DNA from 4 places in the Mesorhizobium sp. M0052 genome. Region 2 is predicted to be linked to each of the others. Evidence: predicted binding sites of a transcription regulator. Region 2 holds the regulator's gene; each other region holds the start of a gene.

Region 1 (7,115 bases), on a different contig from region 2:
GTCTTCCTCATTTTCCACTCTCCACGTCGGGCACCCAAAGCCCTGTTCCCGGCCAGACGGCACGAGGCGTCGGATAATCGGCTGCTAGACGGCGACCGGCCCGGAGCCGTTACCATTGTCGGCTGTAACCTGCGAGAGCTTGCCCTTCTTGACCAGCACCGGCTTCGAATAGGTCTTCTTCATGCCGCATCTCCAGTGTCAGGCGAGGCCGCCAGATCAGGCGACAGCCGACTCAACGACTTCACTCGATCGGGCCGGAACCCGCTCCATTGGCGAGCGCCGTAACCTGCGAAAGCTTGCCTTTTTTGACCAGAACAGGCTTCGAATAGGTTTTCTTCATAGTGAATCCTCCAAGCTTACGCGATAATGCCAGACGGATCGGCACTGTCAACCTTCGCGGCGCCGTCGTCCCGCCCCGGGTTTTCTTGGTCCCGATGCACTAACTGCAAGTCCACCTTCATCGACAAAGCGTTGTTCTTGGGCGTGCATGGCGTGGCCGGGTTGCGGTGCGAAAAATGTCCGAAACTGCGGCGGGTATGGCCTGGTTGGTCGGCCTGCTCAAACAGAGCGGCAATGCAGCGCGGACTGGCCCAGCCTAAACATTGGCCTTGCCGTCGCGCCGCACTCACAGTTCCTTCTCCGCCAGTTCGCGGAAGGCATCGGGAACCGAGCGCCGGGCTTCCAGCGCCACGGCGCCATAGCCGACAGCCTCTCTGCCAAAGCGCTGGCGGATCTTGTCGATGGCGCGGTCGGCGCCAAAGCGCGCCAGGCCTTGCCTGCTGCCGGGCCGCTGCTTTTCATCGGCAAGCCCGAGCGGCAGCTCCAACTGCAGCTCGGCACTTTCTTCCAGCTGCGACACCGAGATCGCCAGCAGCGAGATGGTCTTCTCCCGAGGGTTGGCGGCCAGCACGCCGCGCACCAGCTCCCCGGCGATTTCGGCCAGCATCGCGGTTGCCGAAATCGGCTGATCGAGCGTCAGCGAGCGTGTGACAGCGTGCAGATCGGCGAAACGCACGCGCACCGTCACCGTGCGCCCGGGCCGTGATTTCGCCCTGAGCCGGCTGGCGACCCGGTCTGCCAGATGCAGCAGGACGGGTCCGAAGATACGCGCCTCGGCCGGCCGTCTGCCAAGCGCCGACTGCGCGCCGGCGGAATGCGACGGCCTGTGGGTTTCGAGCTTTCGCGGGTCGCGGTTCCATGCCAGCGACGCCAGCTTTTCGCCGGCGGCGGGCCCGAGCAACCTTCGCAGCGCCCCGCTATGCGTTTTTGCCAACTGGCCGATGGTCTCGATGCCGATCTCGGCCAGCCGCGCTCTGGTCGCCGGGCCGACGCCCCACATCAGCCCGACCGGCAGATCATGCAGGAAGGCAAGTTCGGTGTCCGGATCGACCACCACCAGCCCGTCGGGCTTGGCCACCTGCGAGGCGATCTTGGCCAGATGCTTGGTGCGCGCCACGCCGATCGAGATCGGCAGGCCGAGCTCTGCCCGGACGCGCCGACGCACCGTGGCGGCGATCTCGGCCGGCGGCCCGAACAGATGCGTGCAGCCGGCGACGTCGGCAAAGGCTTCATCGATGGAAATCCGCTCGACCAGCGGCGTGAAATCGTCGAGCACCTTGATGGCGGCGTCGCCCAGCCGCTGATAGTCGGCGAAATGGCCGCCGACGAAAATCAGTCCGGGGCAAAGCTCGCGCGCACTTCGTCCGGGCATGCCGCCGCGCACGCCGAAAACCCTGGCTTCGTAGGAGGCGGCAAGCACGACGCCGCCGCCGACGGCGATCGGCTTGCCCCTGAGCGCCGGGTCGAGCAACTGCTCGACCGAGGCGTAGAAGGCGTCGAGATCCGCATGCAGGATGGTGGGCTCCATCCCGACCGTTCCCTTTGCGGCGTTGCAGCATTAGCCGCGTCTGTTGTGAGAGGCGTTTTTGCCGAACAAATAGAGAACAAACAGGGCCTATTGTCAAGCGAAGCGGTTGTCGCCGGTCGGCCGTTCCAGGTCGGGCTGTCGAGTGCTCCGCCTGGGCATCGGACCTGCGGAACATTGTCTCTCGCCTCAGCGTTCATATCCGCGACGGGACGCTGTTTTTGTGGAGGCCGGTATGGGCCAGTTCGAGATGATCGACCTCGTCAGCGTCATTGACGCCTGCACGAGCGATCGCGTTGCCGGGCACTGCGTGTCAATGGCCAGGGCGGTGGAGGAGTTGCGAGTGCTGACCGGTGATTTCGTATCGCCGGACGAGACGGTGGCCAACGCGCTGTCGGCAGTGGCGCTGGGGCGCGGCTGCGCGGTGGTGTTCGACGAGCGAGCGGGCGCCGACATCTTGCTGACGCCGTAGCGGGGCGGCGCCGGGTTGTGGCAGCCAGAAAAGTCGAACAGCGTGCAAAAAGCTGTGCAGGCATGGCCCATAAGCGCGGCGTGGAAAATTTCTGCGCGTGGGTGTATTCTCCAGGACGCAAGCGGTCGCAGACCGCATAGGGGGAGAAATGACATGCCGAGGATTTCGGAACTCTTTTTCAAAACTGCCATCTTGTTCCTGATGTTGGGGATTGCGGCCGGCCTGCAGATGGCGATCTCGGGCGACCACGCCGCTTTTCCGGCGCACGCGCATATCAATCTGCTCGGTTGGGTGACGAGCGCCATCTTCGGCGGCTACTACGCGCTCAATCCGCAAAAGGCGGCGCGTCGCGTCGCCATGATCCACTACGGGCTCTACACTCTCGGCTTGGTGATCATGCTGCCGGCGCTGTACGTGATGCTGCAGGGAAACCCGGCGCTTGAACCGATCGTCGCCGGCGGCTCGCTCATTATCGCCGCTGCCGTTCTGGTTTTTGCTTTCGTGGTGTTTTCGCCCGAAACGGCGCGCTCGGTGTCCGGCGTGGTTCCGGCCTCTCGCTGACTGTTCGCGCGCGGCGATCAAAGTCCGACCCGCATTCGCGACCCGCGACACGGGTTGGCCAGGCCGATGGCCGCAGCCGCTGGCTGCGGTGTCTATCGCCGCGTCGGCGCTTAACATACCCGAGTCCCACCACGTATTATTTCGTGACTATTTGGCGTCGGAACCTTCCCAGATATCGCGCGTTGCGGCGACTGTATTCGCGCTGCCTTATATAGGCAGACTTGAGTACGTCCACAGCATGGGTTGGGGGAGGAGCAGGCCACCATGTCGAAAAGAGAAATCGGAACGTCGGCCTCACTGGGCCGACGCATCGCCGATCTGAAAGCCAGGATGCGAGACGCCAGCGTTACTGAACACGAGATGCAGACCTTCCAGAAGGTCGCAGCCATCATGGGAGGTGTCGAAGGCTCCCTACGCCTCGACGCCGACGACCTGATCGCGGCGTCCTTCGTCACCGAGGCGCTCGGCGATCCCGGGTCGAATTGAAGGTCAGAGCCCGTCGGCACTCAAGTGCCGGCGGTCGATGGCCCGGTTCGCAGCGCCGCGATGCCGGAGCGTGTCTGCACCGCCCGCGGCGGGGATTTCTTGCGCACTTTGAAGATTTCAGGCGAGCGGCCTCGACGGCGCTTGAAATATTGGGCTTCGCGTTCGTGCTTCGCGTTCGTGCTTCTCGGCTGCTTCTCGGCTGCTTCTCGGCTGTCGAAGGTGCCGAGATTGTCGCCGTCCAGCCCTTGACCACAAGGGCTAAGCCAAACCGCCAAGGCGCCTTAAACGAAGGATCCGGCCAGCCGGATCCTTCGAAATATCGCGATGCTCCGGCATCGCCTTCAGCTCATACTTGGTCCAACTGGTGACGGCGTGGACGTCCCGGGAAACCTCTCGAAAGTCCGCGGTCGCTGCCTTACACGTCGTCGAACGGGCCGCCGCGCCTCGCCAGGTCGTGACCAATGGCGGCTTCCTCGGCGTCGTCGGGCAAGGCATCGTCACTGTCCTGGTAGGGGTTGTCGTCATCCTCCTCGGGCAGTTCGCCTTCCTTCTCGACACCGGTGGTGTCCGGCAGGCTTTCCTCATCTGCTCCGTCGGGCAGGACCGTTGCGCCACGCAGCGCATCCCAATCCTGCCGACCCGGCGTCGGCGCTTCCACTTCATCATTGGCGATCCTGTCGCGGGCATCGTTTTTGCTCGGTGGCGCCTCGACCTCGTCATTGGGTTTTCTGTTTCGTTCCATGATTGCCTCCTCTGGGCGGCTTAGCGTCGAGAAGGTGGAACTCACTTCCGGCTGCCAGGTTCCAGCAACCACTCCAGCTTCAGTGGAACCAATTGCCGCCAGTCTGCTTTGCCAAGGACTAGTCTGCTTTGCCAAGGAGATGAATCCAGAGGAGCTGGACCATGAAGACTTTCCCCCTCATCCCATGCGTGCTGCTCTTGGCGCTGGTCGACCCGGCGGCCGCGCAGGACAATAGCGACCAGCACGGCCCTGCCGCGCCTTGCCAGGCGCAGCCTCAGGACGATGCTCGGAAGCCGCCGGTCGCCAATGGCGGCGGCGAATCGACCAGCACGCTCGGTCCCTGCGGCGGCGTGCTGCAGCCGCCGCCCAGTGGTGACCAGGGTATGACGCAGCCGCCGCCGGATCAGGGCAAGACGCCGGTGATCAAGCCTGGCGAGGTGCCTGCGCAGCCGCCGAAGCAATGACCTTTGCTTGAAACTTCACGGCGTGGCACGAAGGCGGTCGGTTCCGATCTTGGCCGGGCGACGCGGTCACCGGATCAATGCCGGCGCCGGCCGCAATCGCCACCGGAATTGGAGCCGTGCATCATCCATGTCGAAGGTCTCCTGAGGGATTGTGCTTCAATGCGAATCTTGCGGGTGCGGGTTCTGCTGGCATGACCGGGAAGCCGATCAATTTAGTCTCCGCTTGCGGAACAAGACCGTACCGGCTGCGTTTGCCTCCAGGAGCCCGCCACCTCGATCTGCGCTGTTTTCGCCTCATGCGGGAACACGGCGGAGCTCGCCAACAACGACAGGAGACGAAGATGAAAACCATCCTTATTCCCGCCGTCGCCGGGCTCGCCATGATCGCTGGTATCGGCATTGCCGCCGCCGACGAGGTGATCGTCACGCAGCCGGCACAGCAGCAGGTGATCATCACCCCGGAACAGCGCACGGTCGTGCACCAGTACGTAAAGAAACATCCGCTTGCCTCGGTCAATCTGCTCGGCGTCGAATTGAATGTCGGCACTGCCTTGCCTGACACTGTCGAGCTGCAGGAGGTTCCCGACGTTCAGTACAGATACGCCGTCGTCGACAACCATACCGTGTTGGTCGACCCCAGCACGCGCAGGATTGTCGAGGTGGTCGAGTAACGCTCGACAACCTAACCATTCATCGGTGATACGGCCCTGTCGTTCTTCCCAAAAGGGCGGCAGGGCCGAATGACGAAGATGATGAAAGGAGAATTGCCATGTTGCCGCATGTCGAGACCCCGAACTCCGCCAATGTTGCGGCGTGTTGCGACAAGTTGCTGGCCGAGCGCAACACGGCGCTGTTATCTATGAAGGAAGCGATCGCGCTCCTGCGGGAGCGCACCGGCACCGATCGTTCGGATGCCGACCTCGCGGGGCTGATCGTCAAGAAAGCGGCGCTGCTCGGCGTTGCGGTGATTTCCGACCCGCGCTGAGATGTCTCGTCACTCAAGACGCCGGTCGAATTTTCGGCTAATGTTTTCGTGGAATCTGGACCAACCGACCGGACCCAACCACGGAGGCTTAAGTGACGGACGACAAACAGGACCGCATTCGCCAGCGCGCGCACGAGATTTGGGAAAAGGCCGGCCGGCCTGAAGGCGCGCATCAGGAACACTGGGAGCAGGCCACGGCTGAAGTCGATGGCGCGGTCGCCAAGCCAAAAAAGGCGGCGAAGAAAGCTGACGCCAAGCCCGCCAAGGCAGCCGCCAAGCCAAAGGCAGCGAAGCCTGCCGCCGCAAATTCCGGCAGAGCCAAATCGAAATAAGGCCAGTCGAAATAAAGCAAGGCCGGAATTCGCTGGCCGGGCCATCCTTGGCGCCCGCCGTTCAGGCGCGCCCGAGCCTCTCAACCTGACGAATTGCGCCTGCGACGGGCAGCGCAATTCCTTGTGTTTGGCGACAGGCGCCCTCATGCCTCCCAGGCATAACTCGACAGCGCAAAGCGAATGCCGGCAGCTGTCATGGCCAGTTCGCATTCGGTGATCTGGCGCAGGTGGCGCAGATAGCGCGTCACGGTCTGTGGCAGCCAGCCGGCGCAGGCCTCGACATAGGCGCGGCTGTGAACAAGGGTGCCGGTCGACAGCCTCTCGTCCTTCTCGGCAACGACTTTCAGATATTGGCGGATGAAGCGGATGTCGTCGGCGATGTCCTGGCTGGCCATTCGCCAGGCCCCGGCGAGGCGTTCGCACTGATCGAATGACAAGGGCAACAAAGGGGGCGGCAATAAAGGCGGCGGCAACAAAGGCGGCGGCAACGACGGGGGTGACAGCAAAGGCCGAGAGAGATCGGCGAAGGCAACATGGTTCGCTGTGTTCAAGGACATTCCTCTCTGCGAAAAGAGATATCGTACTTTATGTACGAATGAGCGTCAAGCCAATTTCGTACGGTTGGGACGATAACGCAACGAACTGACGAGTCGTCTGTTAACGCCCGGGCGCCCGGCACGTCTGGCCCAAAACACTTTCCCGCAGTGCCTCAACAAACGGCTTCCCCAATGCCGCGAACGGTGCTTTAACCCGCCCATCCACAGGGGTGCTCCGTATCGGCGGGGCTGAGATGAGGGCGGCAAGCCTTCGGACCCTAAAGCTGATCTGGATAATACCAGCGGAGCGAGGCGGGCGATGTTTTCAGGCGCACAGATTTCCCTTTATCCCATGACCGACGATTTCGTCGGCGTCATCCTCGGCGCGCTCGGCGCGCTCGATCCCTGGCGCGACCGGCTGCGGATCGAAACCGATGACATCTCGACCCTTATGGTCGGGCCGCCCGAGGTGCTGTTTCCCGCCATGCGCGACCTGTTCGTCGCGGCGGCCAAAAGCGGCAAGCACTGCGTGCTTTCGGCGGCGGTCTCGCGCGGCTGTCCGGGCGAGCCCGACGATCCGATCTGCCGCTCCGACGAGACCGGCGGCCCCGCCATTCCGCTGGACGAGCGCAAGATCGCCGCGATCCGCGCTGTCCAGGCCACGCCGTCGACC
Region 2 (7,115 bases):
TCGTAGCTGTAATAGGCCTTGCCCAGGCGCACCAGCTCCTCGGCCACCTCACGGTGGCGCGGCGCGCGCTCGAACTGCGATATGGCCTCACCGTCCCAGGAAAGGCCGAGCCAGGTCAGCCCATCCAGAATGGCCTGTGTCGCCGCCTCGTTGAAGCGTTCGCGGTCGGTGTCCTCGATGCGCAGCACCATCGTGCCGCCGGTGTGCTTGGCGTACAGCCAGTTGAACAGCGCCGTGCGCGCGCCGCCGATATGCAGATAGCCGGTGGGCGAGGGGGCAAAACGGGTGACGACCGTGTCGGACATGGAACTCTCGGAACCTTGGAAAGCGGAGCGTGATCGCGCGGACTTTCGCGCTTTGCGCGTTCATGTAGCATAGGGGGTCTGGGGCGCAAGGGGCAGACCCGATGGCTGGACGTGGCCGGGGCACGTCGGCAATTATCGGTTGCGTCAACTGGCGCTGGAGCCTTGTAGCACAAAATCTGTTCGCACCCTCCGCGCAACCTCGTTTGGCAGCAGCGTCAATGTCTGGGTTTCATTCGGCTGCAGCGTCCGTCACAGTGCCTGGAACATCGCTGCGACGGTGGTAGCCCCCTCTGACGAGCGGACATTTCTTCACGGATGCGGCACTGCCCGACTACAACGCCGCCGTGACAGCGTTGGCTTGGTCACGCATATTGACCTTTCTGCAACCATTATCGTGAACACCGCAACTGTGTGCAGGCCGGTCTCGCCACGAAGGAGGCATGATTGAAAGAAGGACTACCGATGACCGAAAACGCCGACCATACGGAGGGTGATCCGTTCTACCATGGTACCCGGGCGGATTTGAAACCCGGGGATCTGCTGAGCGTCGGCCACCCTTCCAATTTCAGAGGTAAACCACTGTCATGGATCTATTTCACCCAGACACTGGAAGCCGCCATCTGGGGAGCAGAGCTTGCAACGGGTGACGGTCGTCAAAGGATTTACATCGTAAAGCCGACGGGGTTTTTTATGGATGACCCTAACCTGACCGACAAAAAATTTCCCGGTAATCCGACGAAATCCTACCGCTCCCGTGATCCGTTGCTCATCCTGGGTGAACTCGGTGAATGGCAGGGTCATACACCGGAACAATTGAAGGCAATGCACGATGGGCTTGCTCGCCTGAGGGCGGAGGGCCAGGATATGATTGAGGATTGAGCGTCCTTGCCAGGTGATGGTCGATTCCGGCGCGGTGGACGTGATCACGCGGACTTTCGCGCTTTGCGCGTTCATGTAGCATAGGGGTCTGGGGCGCAAGGGGCAGACCCGATGGCTGGACGTGGCCGGGGCACGAAGGAAGGCGAAGGCGCCGAGGCAAGCGTCAGCGAACGCTCGCTGTTTGCCGATAGTCCCTATGCCGAGCCGCTGCCCCTCGCGCTGCCTGAGCCGCATCCCGGCATAGCGCCTGCGCTGCCCGGTCACGCGTTGCCGGCGCAAGTCACAGCGCCCGGATCTATCGCCCGTCTGCGCAGACGGCTTCGCCGTCCGTCATGGCCCGCGCTCCGCCGCAGCCTTGCCGTGGCCGCCAACACGGAGCTCGACCGGGGCGTCGCCTTCCTGCTGGTGCCGGTTTTCCTGGCGGCCGGCGTCATCATTTATTTCTCGCTGGCCGGCGAGCCCGGCTTTGCGCAGCCAATCGCCATTGTGGTGCTGGCGACATGTTGCGCCCTCGCCACGCGATCGCGGCCGAGGACGCATCTGTTCTGCATGGCCGCGATGCTGTGCGCGCTCGGCGTCGTCGCCGCCAAAGTCGAGACTTGGCGCGCCGGAACGCAGATGCTCGGCTCCGACATCCAGACACGGCTGACCGGCCGCGTCGTCAGTCTCGAACAGATGGAAAGCGGCCGCATCAGGCTGACGCTCGATGTGGTTTCGACCGCTTACCCCGAGCTGCGCTACGCCCCGGAGCGGGTCAGGCTCTCGGCGCGGACCGTTCCCGCCGATATGACCGCCGGCTCCCTGATCACCGGCTATGCCAGGCTGTTGCCGCCGACCGGTCCGGTGCGGCCGGAGAGCTACGATTTCTCCTTCGACAGCTATTTCACCGGTATCGGCGGCAGCGGCTTCTTTCTCGGCAATCCGAAAACCATTGCTACGCAGGGACCGCCGCCGCTGACCGCGCGGCTCTCCTCGGCAATCGAGAACGCGCGCGAAAACATTGCCGACCATATCAGGGGCAAGATCGGCGGCGCCGAAGGCGAGATTGCCGCGGCGTTGATTGTCGGGGTGCGCGCTGGCATCCCGGACGAGGTCAACGAGGCGATGCGGCGCACCGGCATCTACCACATCATCTCCATCTCCGGCCTGCACATGGCGCTGGTTGCCGGCACCATCATGGCGTTGCTGCGTGGCGCCTTTGCGCTGTTTCCCGATTTCTCTTCGCGCCGGCCGGTGAAGAAATATGCGGCCGCGGCAGCGCTTGTCTCGATCGCCGCCTATCTCGTTATTTCAGGCGTCGTGGTTGCCGCCGAGCGCAGCTTCATCATGCTGGCGGTCATGCTTGTCGCCGTGCTGTTTGATCGCGCCGCACTCACCATGCGCAATCTGGCGATCTCCGCCATCGCCGTCATCCTGGTGTCACCGCACGAGGTGGTCGGTCCCAGCTTCCAGATGTCGTTTGCCGCCACCGCCGCCCTTGTCGGCGCCTATGCCGGCTGGGCCGATTACCGCGCCGACAAGGTGAGAACGCCGCCGGCAAAGCGCTCCTTCGTCGGCTTCCTGTCGCGAAAGTTCGCGCTGGCCATGGGCGGCCTCGCCATGACCTCGATCATCGCCGGCAGTGCAACCTTGCTGTTCGCCATCTGGCATTTTCAGCGTGTGTCGCCGCTCAGCCTGATCGCCAATCTGGCCGTGATGCCGATTGTTTCGTTGATCGTCATGCCCTTTGCCGTGCTCAGCGCACTGGCGATGCCGTTCGGCGCCGACGGGCCGTTCCTCTATGTGATGGGCAAAGGTCTGATGGCGATGATCGCTATATCGGCCTGGATTTCCGAGCGCTCGCCGGTCGACGCCGTCGGGCTGATCTCCATCCGCTCGGTGCTGTTGGTGGCGGTCGCCCTCGTCATCGCCACCATGGCCACCACCTGGCTCAGGTTGGCGGCCGTGCCTTTCGCGCTGGCCGGCCTATTGACGGTGCCGCAGGTGCTTACGCCCGACGTGCTCATATCCGAGGATGCGCATCTGGTGGCCATGCCGATCGGTGGCGGCGAACTCGCCCTCAACCGCGAACGCTCCAACGAATTCACCACGGACAATTGGAAACGGGCGCTGCGGGCCGAAACCATTATCCCACCTGAGATTTTCGAGTCAACAGATACGCGGTTCGATCTCGATCCGCTCGATCTGCCGCCCGGCTCGCCCTTCTATTGCATGGGCGATCTCTGTATCGCCCGGCACCCTTCCGGAGCCATTGTAGCGCTTGCGAAAGACCGCAAGACGGCGCGGCCGGCCTGTGCCTTCGCGAGCCTGATCGTCATCGATGACGCCACCGCCTACAATCCGTGCCGCGACCCGCTGGTGCTGGTCGTGACGAAGAAACAGCTGGCCCGCGACGGCAGCGCCGCCGTCTTCTTCGATCCGCAATCGGCAGCTGCAGCGCCAACCATCCGCTTCGCCGTCGACAAGCCGTATCGCCCCTGGCACGAGCAACGCCGCTTCTCCCGCGAAGCGCGCGGCCTGCCGCCTTACAACCAGCGTGAAAAGTACAAACCCAAGCCGGCTCAGTAGCGCCGGATCAATCCGACAAGCTTGCCCTGCACCTTCACCCTGTCCGGTCCAAAAATGCGGGTCTCGTAGGCCGGGTTGGCGGCTTCCAGGGCGATCGAGGCGCCCTTGCGGCGGAAGCGTTTCAGGGTCGCTTCCTCATCGTCGACCAACGCCACCACGATCTCGCCGGGGCTGGCTGTGTCGGCATTGCGGATGATGACCGTGTCGCCATCGAAAATGCCGGCCTCGATCATCGAATCGCCCTTGACCTCGAGCGCGTAGTGTTCGCCGCCCATGATCATATCCGGCGGCACCGAGATCGAATGGGTCTGATGCTGGATGGCGTCGATCGGCACGCCGGCGGCGATGCGTCCCATAACCGGGATTGAAATCGCGGAAACGGCATCGTCATTGCCGGCCGACATCGAACGCGACGGCGAGCCCGGCTTGATCTGGCGGCCGAGACCGCCTTGGCCCAACGCGCCTTGTCCTTGGCCGCCTTGCCCTTGGCCGGTTTGACCAAGACTGCCCTGAATGACGCTCGGCGAAAACTTCCTCGCCGCATTGAGGCCTGGTGCGATCGAGTCGGGCAGCCGCAGCACTTCCAGCGCGCGCGCCCGGTTCGGCAGCCGGCGAATGAAACCGCGCTCCTCAAGCGCCGTGATCAGGCGGTGGATGCCGGACTTGGAGGCGAGGTCGAGCGCTTCCTTCATCTCGTCGAAGGACGGCGGGATTCCGCTCTCCTTCAGGCGTTCATGGATGAACATCAGAAGCTCATGTTGTTTGCGCGTCAGCATCGCGGCCCCCAAGGGTTCTGAAACCAGAATCAGAAAAAACAAACCCAGAACAAACACTATCTGTTCCAGTTGTGTTCCGCAACCTTTTAAAGTTTAACGAATGTGTTGACGTTTTGTTCAGCGTAACGTTCGGCGCTGCGAGCGCCGCTCGTAGTCGTTGGCCGGCAACGGGGTGAAACGAAGACAAAGTGCCCTGCGTCGTCGGCTACGATCGCCGCTTCCTTTTCGGACGGGGCTGCGCAGCATCCGCGCCGGGTTCACTCTGGGCATAGACCTGCAGCGTGTAGCCGATGTGAGCGGTCATCAGAGTTTTCGCACGTTCGACGTCGCGATCGAGGGCCGCTTCCATCAGGGCGGTATGGTGTTCGATCGCCACGGCGTCGCGCAGGGCCGCCACGGCCTTCCGGTGGCCATCCGTGCGGCCGGCGGCGGCGCGCAGCGTCGGGGCCAGACCCAGAAAGCGGTGATGGCGATGCAATTGGTCGGAAATCGTCGTATTGAAGCGCAGCAGCCAGCTGGATGTCGCGGCACTGAGCAGCGCCGCATGGAAGGCATCGTGTTTTTCGTACCACGCGTCGACCGCATCATCCGATGGATCGTCGAGAACAGACCCGCACCGTGAGAGACGATAGTGGGCGGCAACGACCGCGTCTTCCCACTCACGGTCGCCCTCCTCGATCGATTCCACCAGCAGGGGCAGTTCGACCACCAGCCGCGCACGCGCCAAATCCTCGAGCTCCGCCCGAGAGACGGGAGCGACCGCAAACCCGCGGTTGCTGATGGCGGTCACAAGCCGTTCCGCCTCCAGCCGCGACAGCGCCTCGCGCAACGGCGTCCAGCCGATGCCGTAGGTGTTGCGCAGCGTGCTCAGCTTCAACGGCGCGGCAGGCGCCAGCCGGGTCGCAAGAATATCGCGCCTGAGCAGGCGATAGGCCGCTTCCGTCTTCGAGGTCTGCTCGTCATCCAGCATCGTGATCCATCAGACATAAACGCTCGGCGGATCATTATATATCAAAGCCTTTCAATGGGTGAATTATATATAATGTTTGACAGTTCAAGGGCGACCACTCAAGATCGCCGGCATGTTTGGGCGGCAGGCTCCGCCGCGCGCGTTTGTCCATGGAGGGGCGCCGGATCATGAGCACGACACCCGATCTCGCTACAATCGAAGCAATGGATGCCGCCGATCCGCTGCGCTCCATGCGCGAACGCTTTGTCTTGCCGCAAGGTGTGATTTATCTCGACGGCAATTCCCTGGGCGCCGCGTCAGCGGTCGTCTTCAGCGAACTGCAGCAGGCCGCCACGCAGGAATGGGCGCACGACCTCATTCGCGCCTGGAACACCGCCGGCTGGTTCAACATGCCGGTGGAACTCGGAGATCAGCTCGGGCGACTGATCGGCGCGGCTGATGGGCAGACGGTGGTCTGCGACACAACCTCGATCAACATCTACAAGCTGCTGCACGCAGCGCTCGGCATGCGGCCGGATCGGTCGGTCATCGTTGCCGAGGGCGACAGTTTCCCGACCGACCTCTACATGGCCGAAGGCGTCGCCTCGACCCGGCCGGGAACGCGGCTGCGGCTGGAGGGCGTCGACGCGGCCGCAATCGAGGAGCTGATCGACGACAGCGTTGCCGTCATCCTGGTCAACCACGTCAACTACAAATCCGGCCAGTTGCGCGACATGGCGGCGCTGACGCGCAAGGCACATGACGCCGGCGCGCTGATCATCTGGGATCTCTGCCACACGGCCGGCGCCTTGCCGGTCGAACTTGACCGTGCCAATGCCGATTTCGCCGTCGGCTGCACCTACAAATACCTCAATGGCGGCCCGGGCTCGCCAGCCTTCATCTACGCGGCCGAGCGCCACCATGACGATGCCCACCAGCCGCTCAGCGGCTGGTGGGGCCATGCGCGGCCCTTTGCCTTCGAGCAGGGCTTTGCCGTCGGCAGCGGCATTCGCCGCTTCCTGTGCGGAACGCAGCCGGTGCTGTCGATGCGGGCGCTCAAGGGCGCGCTCGATATCTGGAACGACGTCGATATGGCGGCGGTGCGCAGAAAAAGCATCGCGCTGACCGACCTGTTTATCCAGCTCGTCGAAGCCAGATGCGGCGCCTACGGGCTTGAACTGGAAAGTCCTCGCGACGGCAGCCAGCGCGGCAGCCAGGTGTCGTTCCTCCATCCGCATGGCTATCAGGTGATGCGCGCGCTGATCGAGCGCGGCGTGATCGGCGATTTCCGGGCGCCGTCGACCATCCGTTTCGGCTTCACGCCGCTCTATGTCGGATATGGCGATGTCTGGCAGGCGGTCGAAGTCCTGGAGGATATTCTGCGCACCGGCGCCTGGCAGGACGCCCGCTTCGCGGTGAAGACCGCGGTCACCTGAGGAACTAGAGCAATTTCAGGAAAAGTGTGAAGCGGTTTTCCGTCCGCAATTGCGTCAAATCAAAGAGCTAGAGCATTTCGCCGTTTACGTTAAACGGTGAAATGCTCTAGAGCCGGGTGCGGACCGTCCAGAGCTCCGGAAACAGCACAACCTCCAGCATCTTCTTCAGATAGGAGGCGCCTGAGGTGCCGCCCGTGCCGCG
Region 3 (7,115 bases), on a different contig from region 2:
AGGCAACGGCAACGACAAGAGGGTTGGCAGGGCGCGGATTGGCAGAGGATGGCATGATCTTGACGATATATGGCAAAGCTGCCAGCTGCAATCGCCCTGCTTCCTGTCATATCTCTCCGTCGCATCAGCAATGGAGATACGAGGATGAGCCACGTGACAGACATTCCGGCGGCATCGCCGGATATCGCCCGCGACCATTTTCTGCGCCGGCTTTCCGTCGAGACCGACTGTTCCGACGTCGCCGCCGCACTGCCTGCCGGGGAGCCGGACTTTGTTCTCCTGCATGTGGTCGGTTCGCCGGAAGCCTATGGACGCCGCCATGTGCCGGGCGCGCTGCATCTGCCGCACCGCGAAATATCGGCCGAGCGGATGGCGCAATGGCCCGAAAAGACGCTGTTCGTCGTCTATTGCGCGGGACCGCATTGCAATGGCGCGGATCAGGCGGCCTTCAAGCTGGCCAGCCTCGGTCGTCCCGTGAAGATCATGATCGGCGGCATAACCGGTTGGCAGGACGAGGACCTTCCTTTCGCTTCAGGCAAGGAGCCCGGTGTCTTGCACGCGTGAGGCCACGCGATATGGTCGGCCTTGAAGACTGAGCAAGCATGCAGAAGGCGATGGTTAGAATTCGTCCATTCGAGCGCCAGGATGTCGGTGCGGTGCTCGCCCTCATGCGGGCGCTAGCTGTCTTCGAGGGTTATGACGACAAGCTTCGCGTCACCGAAGCGAACCTCATCGAGCACGGGCTGGGGCCATCGCCCCGGTTCGGCGTGTTGGTGGCGGAGCGAGAGGGCGTGATCGTCGGCATCGCCGTCCACTACCTCATCCCCCTGGACCTACGACCTGAAGCCGGTTGTCTGGCTGAAGGAACTCTACGTCACTGAAGCGACGCGCGGCATGGGGGTCGGCCATGCGCTTGTTGAACAGCTTCGCCAACACGCTTTGAGCATTGGCGCCTCCGCCATCAAATGGACGGTGCTGAAATCCAACTCGCCGGCCAAAGCCTTCTACCGCTCGCTCGACGGCCAGCCCGACGATATCTGGGAACCGTGGCAGCTGAAAATCGACCCGTGACAGCCGCCTCGACCAACTGAGGCGGTCGATCATGCGGCGGTCGCTTACGACATGGTGTCGAGCTTGCGCTGCATGGCGGCGATCTGTTGCTTCAGTTCCTGAAGGTCGTCGCCGCTCTTTTCCGGGACGTCCTTGCGGGCCGGCTCGGGTGCAGCCGCGGCCGCAGCATTTGTGGCGGCGGTCGGGAACGGCGTGAACAGGCGCATCGCGTTCTGGAACATTTCCATGTTGCGGCGTGTCTGCTCTTCCAGCGCCTTGATCGGAGTGGCGATCTTCATCACATCCAGCGGCGACTTGCCGATCGCGCCCTTCATCTGCTCGCGGAACCGCTCCTGTTCCTTGGAGAAGGCCATCATCGACTGTTCGAGGAAGCTCGGCACGATCTGCTGCATCTGGTCGCCATAGAAAGCGATCAGTTGGCGCAGGAACGGGATCGGCAGCATGTTCTGCCCATCCTTGTTCTCCAGTTCGAAGATGATCTGCGTCAGCACCGGATGGGTAATGTCGTCACCGGTCTTGGCGTCCTGGACGGTGAACTCCTCGCCCTTCTTGACCATCTCGGCCAGATCCTCGAGCGTCACATAGGTGCTGGTGCCGGTGTTGTAGAGCCGGCGATTGGCATATTTCTTGATAATGATAGGGTCGTCTTTCGCGGCCATCAGCATCCTCCCGGGACACCGGCGCGCCTGAGTAAGCCGCCGGTAACGATTGCGCCATTTTTAAGGATATGCGCAAAAGCTCTATAATTCCAAGCGCTTTGTGCAGTGCGGCATCATTTATTGCTGCATGGCGGGCTAATTATGCTGCGCAGCAAAGGTCGGGCGATCGCGCCGGCCGCTCGCGCCCTGCCTGCAGCGCTTGGCCGGCATGCCCATTTCCGGTTTGACTTGGGGTGTGGAACGGGCAAGAAAAGTCCCAACAAGCCCCCAAGAACACGACACCTCGAAGTCTGGAGAGAAAAATGTCCGCTTCCAATTCAATCGTCGTTGCCAGCGCCGCACGCACGGCTGTCGGCTCTTTCAACGGCGCCTTCGCCGCCACCCCGGCGCATGAACTTGGCGCCGTCGTCATCAGGGAGCTTTTGGCGCGCGCCGGCGTCGAGCCGGGCGAAGTCGACGAGGTCATTCTCGGCCAGGTGCTGACCGCCGCGCAGGGCCAGAACCCCGCCCGCCAGGCGTCGATCAATGCCGGCCTGCCCAAGGAGACGACCGCCTGGGGCCTCAACCAGGTTTGCGGCTCGGGCCTGCGCGCCATAGCGCTCGGCATGCAGCAGATCGCCGCCGGCGACGCCACGGTGATCATCGCCGGCGGCCAGGAATCGATGTCGCTGTCGCCGCATGCCGAGCACCTGCGCGCCGGCGTCAAGATGGGCGACTACAAGATGATCGACACCATGATCAAGGACGGGTTGTGGGACGCCTTCAACGGCTACCACATGGGCAACACCGCCGAGAACGTCGCCCGCCAGTTCCAGATCACCCGCGACGACCAGGACCAGTTTGCGCTCGCCTCGCAAAACAAGGCCGAGGCCGCGCAGAAGGCCGGCAAGTTCAAGGACGAGATCGTCGCCTTCACGATCAAGGGCAGGAAAGGCGACACTGTCGTCGACCAGGACGAGTACATCCGCCACGGCGCCACCATCGACGCCATGTCCAAGCTGAAGCCGGCTTTCGACAAGGACGGCACCGTGACCGCCGCGAACGCGTCGGGCATCAATGACGGCGCCGCCGGCGCGCTGCTGATGAGCGAGGCTGAAGCCACAAGGCGCGGCATCACCCCGCTGGTGCGCATCGCATCCTGGGCGACGGCCGGCGTCGATCCGGCGATCATGGGAACCGGACCTATTCCCGCCTCGAAGCGGGCGCTCGAGAAGGCCGGCTGGTCGGTCAAGGACCTCGACCTTGTCGAGGCCAATGAAGCCTTCGCCGCGCAGGCCTGCGCCGTCAACAAGGGCATGGGCTGGGATACGTCGATCGTCAACGTCAATGGCGGCGCCATCGCCATCGGCCATCCGATCGGCGCGTCGGGCGCCCGCGTCTTCAACACGCTGGTTTTCGAGATGCGCCGCCGCGGCGCCAAGAAGGGCCTTGCCACGCTGTGCATCGGCGGCGGCATGGGCGTCGCTCTGTGCGTGGAAGCGCTGTGAAAGAGAAGTGAGTAGTGAATAGGGAGTAGTGAATGGGGAAGAAGGAGCAGCGCGGCGGGATATCGATCCCTACTCGCTACTCCCTACTCCCTATTCCCTTCTTCCGACCAAAGGGAGGAAGAACTTTCAATGACCAAAGTAGCGCTCGTCACCGGTGGATCGCGCGGCATCGGCGCCGCCATATCGATCGGCCTGAAGAATGCCGGTTACACCGTTGCAGCCAACTATGCCGGCAATGACGAGGCAGCGGGGAAGTTCAGCGCACAAACCGGCATCAAGGCCTACAAATGGTCGGTCGCCGACTACGACGCCTGTGCCGCCGGAATCAAACAGGTCGAGGCCGATCTCGGCCCGGTCTCAGTGCTGGTCAACAATGCCGGCATTACCCGTGACGCCATGTTCCACAAGCTGACGCGCGAGCAGTGGAAGGAAGTCATCGACACCAATCTGTCTGGCGTCTTCAACATGACGCATCCGCTGTGGGGCGGCATGCGCGACCGCAAATTCGGCCGCGTCATCACCATCTCCTCCATCAACGGCCAGAAAGGCCAGGCCGGCCAGGTCAACTATTCCGCCGCAAAGGCCGGCGACATCGGCTTCTCGAAGGCGCTGGCGCAGGAGGGCGCGCGCGCGGGCATCACCGTCAATGTCATCTGCCCCGGCTACATCGCCACCGAGATGGTCAAGGCGATCGACGAGAAGGTGCTGCATGAACGCATCATCCCGCAGATTCCGGTCGGCCGCCTCGGCGAACCGGAAGAGATCGCGCGTTGCGTCGTCTTCCTCGCTTCCGAAGACGCCGGCTTCATCACCGGTTCGACCATTACAGCCAATGGCGGCCAGTATTTCGCCTGAACGACAGCATTTCGCCCGGTAGGACGGGCCGGCTTATGGCCCGTTTTTTCATCGCCGGCCGGCGGTGTTCCCGGGCTGCGCTAGACATTGACCCGTTCCGGCACGCAAAGATTAACGATTTCCAGGCGCCCTGTGCAAAACCCGGTTCGCAAGCTGTGAATTCTCGGTGGACAAGCTGTGGATAACACAACATGTTGGGGTGAACAAACAAGGAAAATCCCGCCATCGCTGATTCATCGCCGATTCGTTCCGGCTTTGAGCGCAACGTTAACGACCAAGGCCGAAAATCACCGGCAAATGGTTAAGGCCGATTAAGAAAATTCAACAATTTCATAATGTTGGCCGAGGCGTATCGGATCACGACGATGCCCCGCCGGCAAAGGTTAACGCCAATGGTCGCCTTGCAGGAATCGGGCCAGTTTCCGCGATTCAGCATATGGTGAGACTCAGGCTCGCAAAATCAACATGTAGCCGTGAACAAAAGCTGAATCTGCCGGAGTCACTGATTCGTCGCCGATTCGTTCCAGACTCGTTCCAACTGTTAATTGAGACCTCAAAGACGAACCGTGGGACTGCCGGCCGGAACATTCCGCTTTCGCTTCGCGCCTGAAATCCCTATGTGTCGCCTGTCATACGCGCCATGCGAGGCGCGCTCCCGACAACACGATGCAGAAAGCCTCATCTCCAGGCCGATGAACATCCAGCCGAAACACACCGAGCCGCTGATCCTGTCGGGCCGCGACGTGACTGCCGTGCTGGGTCCGACCAACACCGGCAAGACCCATCTCGCCATCGAGCGCATGGTGGCGCATGAGAGCGGCATTATCGGCCTGCCGCTCCGCCTTCTGGCGCGCGAGGTCTATGCCCGCGTCTGCGAAAAGGTCGGCGCCCACAAGGTGGCGCTCGTCACCGGCGAGGAAAAAATCCAGCCGCCCGGCGCGAAATATTCGGTCTGCACCGTCGAAGCCATGCCGCGCGAGACCGACGTTGCCTTCGTCGCCATCGACGAGGTGCAGCTCGCCGGCGACCTCGAGCGCGGCCACATCTTCACCGACCGTATCCTGCACCTGCGCGGCCGCCAGGAAACGCTGCTGCTCGGCGCGGCCACCATGCATGGCATCCTGCAAAAGCTGCTAAGAGGCGTCTCGGTGGTGACGCGCCCTCGCCTATCGCACCTGGCCTATGCCGGTTCGAAGAAATTGACCCGCCTGCCGCGGCGTACGGCGATCGTCGCTTTCTCCGCCGACGAGGTCTATGCCATCGCTGAGCTGATCCGCCGCCAGCAAGGAGGAGCGGCGGTCGTGCTCGGCGCGCTGTCGCCCCGCACCCGCAACGCCCAGGTGGCAATGTTCCAGGCAGGCGACGTCGACTATCTCGTCGCCACCGACGCCATCGGCATGGGCCTCAACCTTGATCTCGATCATGTCGCCTTCGCCCAGAACCGCAAATTCGACGGCTACCAGTACCGCAACCTGACGGCGGCCGAGCTCGGCCAGATCGCCGGCCGCGCCGGCCGGCATCTGCGCGACGGCACCTTCGGCGTCACCGGCCAGGTCGATCCGCTGGACGAGGAACTGGTCAAGCGCATCGAGGGGCACGAGTTCGATCCGGTGAAGGTGCTGCAATGGCGCACCGCGCATTTCGACTTCGCCAGCCTCGACGCGCTGAAGCGCTCGATCGAGGCCAACGCGCCGGTCGAAGGCCTGACGCGCGCGCTGCCGGCGGTCGATGCGCTGGCGCTCGAACATCTCTCCCGCGACGAGGACATCCGCGCGCTGGCTACCAATGCCAAGCGCGTCGCGCTGCTGTGGGAAGCCTGCGCGTTGCCGGACTACCGCAAGATCGCGCCGGCCCAGCACTCCGACCTGATCGCTTCTATCTACACCGACCTCGCCAAACACGGCCATGTCGACGAGAACTACATGGCCGAGCAGGTGCGCCGCGCCGATACGACCGAGGGGGACATCGACACGCTGTCGCACCGCATTGCGCAGATCCGCACCTGGACATTCGTGTCCAACCGGCCGGGCTGGCTGGCCGATCAGGCACACTGGCGGGAAAAGACGCGCGAAATCGAAGACAGATTGTCGGATGCGCTGCATGAGCGGTTGACGAAACGGTTTGTAGACCGCAGGACTTCCGTCCTCATGCGGCGCCTTAGAGAAAATACAATGCCTGAAGCCGAAATCAGTCCTACCGGAACCGTCCTTGTCGAAGGCCATCATGTCGGCGAGTTGCAAGGGTTCCGCTTCACCGCCGATCAGAGCGCCGGCGGCGAAGACGCCAAGGCCGTGCGTACGGCAGCGCAAAAAGCGCTGGCCGCCGAGTTCGAGGCACGTGCCGAACGCTTCGGCGCCTGCGCCAATGGCGACCTTGCGCTCGGCTCCGACGGCACGCTGCGCTGGATCGGCGCGCCGATCGGCACGCTGGTTGCCGGCGAGGACGCGCTGAAGCCGCGCCTGGTGCTTTTGGCCGACGAGCAGTTGACCGGTCCCGCCCGCGACAAGGTCGCCGCGCGCGCCGAGCGCTTCGTCAATTTCCAGATCGAATCCTTGCTGAAGCCGCTGGTCGACTTGAAGAATGCCGAGCAGATCGCCGGCATCGGCCGTGGCATCGCCTTCCAGCTCGTCGAGCATTTCGGCCTCATCAACCGCCGCGACATCGCCGAGGAAATGAAGTCGCTCGACCAGGAGGGTCGCGCCGCCTTGCGCCGGCTCGGTGTGCGCTTCGGCGCCTACCACGTCTTCGTGCCGGCGCTGATCAAGCCGGCGCCCGCCGGACTGATCACGCTTTTGTGGGCGCTGAAGAACGACGGCAAGGACAAGCCCGGCTTTGGCGACGTGGTGCACGCGCTGGCCTCCGGCCGCACCTCGGTGGTCATCGATCCGGCTTTCGACAAGAGCTTCTACAAGCTCGCCGGCTACCGCAATCTCGGCCGCCGCGCCGTGCGCATCGACATTCTGGAACGGCTGGCCGACCTGATCCGGCCTGCGACCAACTGGAAGCCCGGTCTGGGACAGCGCCCGGACGGCGCCTATGACGG
Region 4 (7,115 bases), on a different contig from region 2:
CCACCGGGCGGGCGCGGCGCAGGATGACGTTGACGCGCGCCACCAGTTCGCGCGGGCTGAACGGTTTCGTCACGTAGTCGTCGCCGCCCATTTCGAGCCCGAGGATGCGGTCGATTTCCTCGTCGCGCGCGGACAGGAACAGAACCGGCACGTCGGAGCGCTGCCTCAGCCGCCGGCAGACTTCCAGCCCGTCCATCTCCGGCATGCCGATGTCGAGCACGACGAGATCGGGCACGCGGCGCTCGATCGCCTGCAGGGCCGCGGCGCCGTCGGACACGGCCTGCGTCTTCATCCCGGCCTTTTCCAGCGCAAAGCAGATGATCTCGCGTATGTGCGGATCGTCGTCGGCGACCAGGATCTGATGCGGCATGGATCTAACGGTCCGGCACTAAAGGTTGCGAGGGCTGGGTAGGTGGAGGAAGCACGAGCGGACCTCTCTTGTCGAGAACCTGCACGAGCCTCCAGCCGCGAAAGCTCCAGGCGCGCCACTGCTTCTGCTCGGCGATAGTGTCGTCGATCATCATTTGGTCGGCCAGATAGGTGGTTTGGTTTCCGAATTGGTGCATGTAGAGGCGGTCCAGCGCCGGCATGGCGGCAGCGCCGAGCGAGCGCAGATATTCGGTATCGATAGGCGTGCCGTCGCCGGTCATTTCAAGGGAATGGTCGACATTGAAATTGGCGATCGTTGCGGCGAAGTTGATGAAGCAGCAGGCATAAAGCGTCGCCGATAGCGTCGCAAGATTGGCGGAGAGCAGCCATTCGTTGGATTTTCCAACCGCGATGCGGGCAATGATCAGTGCAAGCCCTGACGCCACCAACCCCATCCAGACGAAGGCGGCGATGCGCCAGTAGGTCAGTGCATAGACGCCGATATAGAGATCGAGCCTGAGAATCGACGAGATGACCAGCACGATGTTCTGCGCCACCCAGGCATAGACCAGCCGGCGGATCAGCGGATCGCCTGAGGTTTCGCTGCCCGGCCGCAGCGCCGCCAGCACGAAGCCGGCGGCCAGCAGCGCGGTGGCGATCAGTGGATAGGCGCCGCGATGCGCATAGGCGGCATAGCTCAACCCGTCCGGCAGGGCGACCCCACCCCAGAGATAGGCTGCGTCGAGCCCGGTCTGCAGCGCAAACAAGGCGTTGAAGACGATCAGCGCGCGCAGGATCGCGGCCTTGCCGAAGACGACGGCCTCGATCGTTGTCGCTGGTTTAGTCGCGGCCGGTGCGGCCACGGCTGCAGGCGGCGTCAAAGGTGGAAGGCGGCGCGGGAAACGCGGCAGGCGAGGCCGCAGGAAAGCCCAGACGCCGGCGATCACGAACAGCCAGAAGACGATCCGCGCCAGTTGGATGAGATCGAGCAGCTTCATCAGGTCGATCAGCGACAGCCAGTATTCGATGACCGGATTGGCGGCGCCGAACAAGAACAGGAACACCGCGCCCAGCGTCACCGGCATGACCCAGACGATGATGGACGCCAGGCGGATGCGGCGGCCGCCAAGCCGGCGCACCGTGCGGCGCCATTGGAAAAAGTCACGGATAAGGCGCAGCGGCGCCGCCAGCAGGAACAGCGCCACCTGGCCGGCAATGCGGGCGATGCCGTGCCGTAGCCGCCCGGACAGGGACAGCGCAAACACCACCAGCGCCACGACAGCTATCGCCACCGACAGCGGGCTGACGTTCTCGGCCAGCGGCAGCAGCGCGACGAACAAAGCGGCCGGCTTGAGCCAGGGTCGGGTGGATTTCAGCGCGGCAGGATGCACAGCGACCACCGCGCCGGCGATCAGGATGGCAAACAGCAGCACCGTGATCCCGGCGGGCTGGCCGTAAAAGAAAAAATCCGCCAGCGCCACGAGCAGGACGGCGATGCCGAAGCGGCTGGAAAAGCTTGCAAACGATGTCATGCGCGGATTTTCCTGATGGGCTGGGTCCGCTCGGCCGGTGGGCGGATAAAAGGGAGCAGGCTCGCTTCCAGGTACGGGCGGGCCTGCGTCCGGGGCGGATCGACCAACCACCAGCTTTCGCTGCGCAGGCGATAGGGCAAGGACCAAAGGTGAGCGTTTCGCTGTTGCATGCCGCTGTTGTCGCGGGCTCGCATGGAAACGGCGGGGCGGAGCGGAGGAGGTTTTCCGCAGGGAAGTGCAGTTTTCGTGCAGGACCTGCGCTTACGGCCGGGGCGCTGCCCGCCATCTTTCCGGACGTTGGCGCTGTCCCAGCCAGGCTCCTTTCCTCTCCCTCAGGAGGGGGGAGAGGTGGCTCGGCGAAGCCGAGACGGAATGGGGGAACCACCTGGCAATCGCCGCGAACGGACACAGGAAGGGCATTCGGTGCAAACATCGCCTCGCCTTGCGCCCCGAGGGTCGACATCCACTCCGTCGCCCCCCACCCCGTCCACCTGCGCCCCACACCTCTCCCCCGATCGACGGGGGAGAGGAATGGCCCCCCTTCCGCAACTGCTGCGGGACGGGCGGGGCAGCGCAAGCTTTCGCGGTTGGCTCGTCATCAGGTACCGGTCGGACGCTTGCCTCCCCCGCCCACACGCGGCATAGATCGGCCATGACAAGCGAACCTTACCGCCCGCGCCGCTCGGTGCTTTACGTCCCCGCCTCCAACGACAAGGCGCTGGCCAAGATCGCGACGCTGGCCTGCGATGCCGTGATCATCGACCTCGAGGACGCCGTTGCGCCCGCCGACAAGGTCGCCGCGCGGGACAAATTGGCCGGCATTTTCGCCAGCCGACCGAAACGCCGCTGCGAGATGATCGTGCGCGTCAACGCGCTGTCCAGCGAATGGGGCACTGAAGACCTGCTCGCCGCGGCAAAATTCGAGCCCGACGGCATCCTGTTGTCCAAGGTCGCCACGCCGCGCGATATCCTCGAAGTCGGCGACGTGCTCGACGACAATTTTGCCCCCGACAGCGTCAAGCTCTGGGCGATGATCGAGACGCCCAAGGCCATGCTCAACATCGGCGCCATTGCCGAACTCGGCCGCGACCCGGCCTCGCGCCTAGCTTGTTTCGTTGCCGGAACGAACGATCTGGTCAAGGAAACCGGAATTCTGGCGACGCCCGATCGGCGCTACCTCGTGCCTTGGCTGATGCAGATGGTGCTGGCGGCGCGGGCCGGCGGCATCGACATGCTCGACGGCGTCTCCAACGATTTTCGCGACCTCGACGCGTTTGCGCGTGAATGCACCGAAGCCGCCGCCATGGGCTTCGACGGCAAGACGCTGATCCATCCGGCCCAGATCGACGCCGCCAACCGCGCCTTTGCGCCCTCGCCCGAAGCCTTGGCCCAGGCGCGCGCGGTCAAGGATGCCTTCGCCTTGCCCAAAAATGCCGGCAAGGGCGTGATTGCGCTGGACGGCAGGATGGTCGAGCGGCTGCATCTGGCTCAAGCCGAGAAATTGCTGGCGAAGGCCGCCGCCATCGGCGCATGATCCGCCCCGAAAAGACGAACTCACGACAGGATCTGACCCATGAGACTTTACCGCTTTTTGTCCGCCCCCGACGATTCAACCTTCTGCCACAAGGTGACCGCGGCGCTGAACAAGGGCTGGCACCTGTACGGCTCGCCGACCTACGCCTACGACAAGAAGACCAAATCGATGCGCTGCGGCCAGGCGGTGGTGAAGGATATCGACGGCCAGGAATACGGGCCGGATACGAAGCTGAGTGATTGGTAGGGAAGGCGTCAACCTCCGCGTCTTCGTCATCCTAGGGCGAAGCAAGGAGCGAAGCGACGCGACGCAGACCCTAGGCATGGATCCCAGGGTCTTCGCGACGGAGCTTCGCTCCTGCTTCGCCCTGGGATGACAAAGGTGGGGGCTATTCCGCCGCCTCTTCAAGCTTTTCCATATCGTCGTCCGACAGGCCGAAATGGTGACCGATCTCATGGATCAGCACATGGGTGACGATGTCGCCCAGCGTCTCTTCGTTCTCGGCCCAGTAGTCGAGGATGGCGCGGCGGTAGAGGGTGATGCGGTTCGGGCGTTCGCCGGTCTGCGGGTTCCAGCGCTCGGCGATGCCGCGGCCCTCGAACAGGCCGAGCAGGTCGAACGGCGTCTCCAGCGACAGATCGTCCATGATCTCGTCGGTCGGGAATTCGGCGATCATGATGACGATCTCGCCGGTCAGCTTGCGAAAATCGTCGGGCAGATGTGCGTACGCCTCCAGCGCCAGAAACTCGATCTCCTCGATCGAAGGCGAGAGTTCATCGTGCCAGGTGCGGGTCTTGTAGATGCGGGCCATGCTTTGTCCTTTGATCCCGGCATATAGGCTTTCCCTCCGGACTCGGCAAATGGACGGGTACCTGGCCAATGACTGTTTCTTTGCGCCGAATGGCTGCGACCAAAGTCCAAGGTTGGCCTCGCCACCTTTGATCAAGGAATAAATTCCTTCTGACTCTGCTTGACTCTTCCGGCACCCTCTGGAATCTATAGGAACATAACAGGAACAATTGTGAGAGAAATTGACCGTCATGGCGACATCAGCCGTGGCGCGGGAGACTGTTTTTGCCCTGCGCCGCCAGATCGCGAAGATCGAGGGAACGCTGCCCGAGCGCCTGGCCGCGCCGGCTGGCGAGGGGCTGCGCGCGGGTCCTGGCGGCGGTCTCGACGCCGCGCCTGAACCCGATGCCGATGTCACCATCATCCGGCGCGGGCTTGCCGTGGCTTCGCCGGATGCTTTCCTGGCCACCGGCGTCGAGCGCCTCGATGCGGCGCTGAGCGGCGGCCTTCCGAAAGCCGCCTTGAGCGAAATCCATGGCCTTGAGACCCGCAATGCCGGGGCCGTCGCCGGTTTTGTGCTGTCGCTTGTCAGCCTGATCCTCAAGGGCCAGCCCTTGCCCGTGCTGTGGATCGGCACATCGGAGATTTTTCGCGAGGCCGGCTTTCCCTATGCCAGGGGATTGCAGGGCATGTTCGGTCTCGCACCGGAGCAATTGCTGTTTTCCGAGGCGCCGAAACTCACCGATGCGCTGTGGGTAGCCGAGGAGGCCGCGAAGATGACGGCGCTCGCCGCAATCATCCTCGAAATCCGTGGCAGCCCGCAGCGGCTCGACCTCACCGCGACGCGCCGGCTGCACGCGCGCGCCCAAAACGCCGGCCGGCCGGTGTTCCTGCTGCGCCAGGCCGGCGAAGCCGAGCCGACCGCCGCCCCGGTGCGCCTCATCGTGTCGGCTGCACCAGCGGCGAGCCGCCGGACGATCGCCGGGTCGCTCGCCGGCTCGATCGGCCGGCCTGCCTTCACCGTCAGCATCGGCAAGAGCCGCACCGCTCTGCCTGGACAATTCACACTGGAGTGGAACCCCGATGAACACGCATTCGAAGAAAGAAAGCCCCGCGAAAAACGGGCAGAGAATTCTGTCGCTGTGGTTCCCGCATCTGGCGGCAGAACGGATCCTGCGCCAGCGCCTGGGACGGTCGTGGCGTTCCCGGCCTTCGGATCATCTGCCGCCATCTCACCCACCGCTCGTGATCAGCCATCGCGACCGCAACGCCCAGCGCATATCGGCCCTCGACGAGCGGGCTGAGGCGCTGCATCTGAAGCCTGGCATGGGCATTGCCGACGCCCGTGCCATGCATCCCTCGATCGACATTGTCGAGGCCGATCCGGAGGCCGACCGCCGGCTGCTCGAAGGCCTCGCCGACTGGTGCGACCGCTATACGCCGCTGGTGGCGCTTGACGGCGTCGACGGGCTTTATCTCGACGTCACCGGCTGTACCCACCTGTTCGGCGGCGAGCGCGCCATGCTGGACGACATCCTTGCGCGGTTTTTCCAGCAGGGTTTCGTTGTCCGCGCCGGGTTGGCCGCGACGCCGGGTGCAGCCTGGGCGGCAGCGCGCTTTTGCGGCGACCGCATCGTTGTCTCCGGCGAGGAAGAAGCGCTGCTCGCCCCCTTGCCGCTGGCCGCACTGCGCATCGAGGCCGATATCCGCGCCAGCCTGGAAAGCGTCGGTCTGCGCACCGCCGGCGCGGTCATGGCAGCGCCGCGCGCGCCGCTCGCCCGCCGTTTCGGCGCGACCTTGCTGTTGCGTCTTGACCAGGCGCTCGGCCGCCTCGACGAGGCGGTATCGCCGCGCCTGCCGGTGGCGCCCCTTTCAGTCGAACGCCACCTGGCCGAGCCGGTCGTGCTGACCGCCGAGATCGAACGGCTGGTGCTCTTGCTGGCGGTGACGCTGAAGGCCGATCTCGAACGCCGCGGCGAAGGCGCAAGGATGCTGGCGCTGCTGTTGTTTCGCGTCGACGGCGCCGTCAGCCGCATCGCTGTCGGCACCTCGCGTCCGCTGCGCGAACCGAAGCTGATCCAGCGCCTGTTCCATGAGCGGCTGGCCGCGCTCGAACAGGACATCGATGCCGGCTACGGCTTCGACCTGGTTCGGCTTTCGGTGCTGGCGGCCGCCGACTTCGACATGCAGCAAGCCGATTTGACCGGCGAGGCCGAGGATGACGACGCCGACATGGCACTCTTTGCCGACCGCATCCGCGCCAGGCTCGGGGACAGTGCGGTGCTGAAGCCGGTCGCCCTCGAGAGCCATCTGCCGGAGCGCGCCGTCGCCACCATCCCGTTCTCGGAAGCGCCACAACGCAAAACACCGCCCAGGAAGCCCGGCTCGAAAGACGCGCCGCGCGCAACCATCTTCCCGCCGGAACGGCCGATACGGCTGTTCCGTTCGCCCGAGCCGATCGAGGTGCCGGCCACCGAAATGCCGGAGGGGCCGCCGATGAATTTCCGCTGGCGCCGCGCGCTCTACCGGGTCGCGCGTGCCGAAGGGCCGGAGCGCATCGCACCGGAATGGTGGCGTGAAACGTCAAGCGATCCGGTCACATCGACGCGTGACTATTTCCGGATCGAGGATGCCGAAGGCCGCCGCTACTGGCTCTACCGGCAAGGCCTCTATGGCAACCCGCAGCTGCCGCCGCGCTGGTTCATGCATGGGGTCTTCGCATGAATGCGCTGACCGTCATCCCCTATGCGGAATTCGGCATCCAGTCGAACTTCTCCTTCCTGCGCGGCGCCTCCAAGCCGGAGGAGCTGGTGGTGGCGGCCAAATTCCTCGGCTTTTCCTCGATCGGACTGGCAGACCGCAACACGGTGGCCGGCGTCGTGCGCGCCTGG

Evidence for each region. The regulator LexA, encoded in region 2, represses DNA repair genes until DNA is damaged. The targets are predictions, from matches to a motif close to TGTTCNNNNTGTGTTCNG.
Region 1: dinB (DNA polymerase IV) is a predicted target of LexA. The motif match lies at 1,929-1,946, and genes of this name have one in related genera.
Region 3: NKJ77_RS19245 (helicase-related protein) is a predicted target of LexA. The motif match lies at 4,592-4,609, and genes of this name have one in related genera.
Region 4: NKJ77_RS23000 (ImuA family protein) is a predicted target of LexA. The motif match lies at 4,436-4,453, and genes of this name have one in related genera.

Annotation. Positions count from the first base shown of each region.
Region 1 is NZ_JAMYUS010000021.1:118,142-125,256, reverse strand. Features, by position in the region: gene NKJ77_RS25305 (hypothetical protein) at 1-11, opposite strand, end outside; gene NKJ77_RS25300 (hypothetical protein) at 85-183, opposite strand; gene NKJ77_RS25295 (hypothetical protein) at 242-340, opposite strand; gene dinB (DNA polymerase IV) at 626-1,867, opposite strand; gene NKJ77_RS25285 (hypothetical protein) at 2,100-2,336, shown strand; gene NKJ77_RS25280 (heme-copper oxidase family protein) at 2,490-2,897, shown strand; gene NKJ77_RS25275 (hypothetical protein) at 3,162-3,383, shown strand; gene NKJ77_RS25265 (hypothetical protein) at 3,799-4,125, opposite strand; gene NKJ77_RS25260 (hypothetical protein) at 4,287-4,589, shown strand; gene NKJ77_RS25255 (DUF1236 domain-containing protein) at 4,931-5,260, shown strand; gene NKJ77_RS25250 (hypothetical protein) at 5,359-5,574, shown strand; gene NKJ77_RS25245 (DUF2934 domain-containing protein) at 5,667-5,906, shown strand; gene NKJ77_RS25240 (hypothetical protein) at 6,050-6,301, opposite strand; TPP riboswitch at 6,659-6,771, shown strand; gene NKJ77_RS25235 (YkoF family thiamine/hydroxymethylpyrimidine-binding protein) at 6,762-7,115, shown strand, end outside.
Region 2 is NZ_JAMYUS010000027.1:14,266-21,380, forward strand. Features, by position in the region: gene gltX (glutamate--tRNA ligase) at 1-305, opposite strand, end outside; gene arr (NAD(+)--rifampin ADP-ribosyltransferase) at 768-1,184, shown strand; gene NKJ77_RS27830 (ComEC/Rec2 family competence protein) at 1,296-3,752, shown strand; gene lexA (transcriptional repressor LexA) at 3,746-4,528, opposite strand; gene NKJ77_RS27840 (GntR family transcriptional regulator) at 4,734-5,498, opposite strand; gene kynU (kynureninase) at 5,666-6,913, shown strand; gene kynA (tryptophan 2,3-dioxygenase) at 7,020-7,115, opposite strand, start outside.
Region 3 is NZ_JAMYUS010000013.1:177,238-184,352, reverse strand. Features, by position in the region: gene ftrA (transcriptional regulator FtrA) at 1-55, opposite strand, end outside; gene NKJ77_RS19275 (rhodanese-like domain-containing protein) at 145-564, shown strand; gene NKJ77_RS19270 (GNAT family N-acetyltransferase) at 603-881, shown strand; gene NKJ77_RS19265 (GNAT family N-acetyltransferase) at 895-1,071, shown strand; gene phaR (polyhydroxyalkanoate synthesis repressor PhaR) at 1,116-1,730, opposite strand; gene NKJ77_RS19255 (acetyl-CoA C-acetyltransferase) at 2,033-3,217, shown strand; gene phbB (acetoacetyl-CoA reductase) at 3,347-4,072, shown strand; gene NKJ77_RS19245 (helicase-related protein) at 4,765-7,115, shown strand, end outside.
Region 4 is NZ_JAMYUS010000018.1:59,174-66,288, reverse strand. Features, by position in the region: gene NKJ77_RS23025 (response regulator transcription factor) at 1-370, opposite strand, end outside; gene NKJ77_RS23020 (DUF4153 domain-containing protein) at 375-1,901, opposite strand; gene NKJ77_RS23015 (HpcH/HpaI aldolase/citrate lyase family protein) at 2,554-3,435, shown strand; gene NKJ77_RS23010 (DUF1737 domain-containing protein) at 3,475-3,681, shown strand; gene NKJ77_RS23005 (metallopeptidase family protein) at 3,824-4,246, opposite strand; gene NKJ77_RS23000 (ImuA family protein) at 4,476-5,528, shown strand; gene NKJ77_RS22995 (DUF6504 family protein) at 5,470-6,948, shown strand; gene NKJ77_RS22990 (error-prone DNA polymerase) at 6,945-7,115, shown strand, end outside.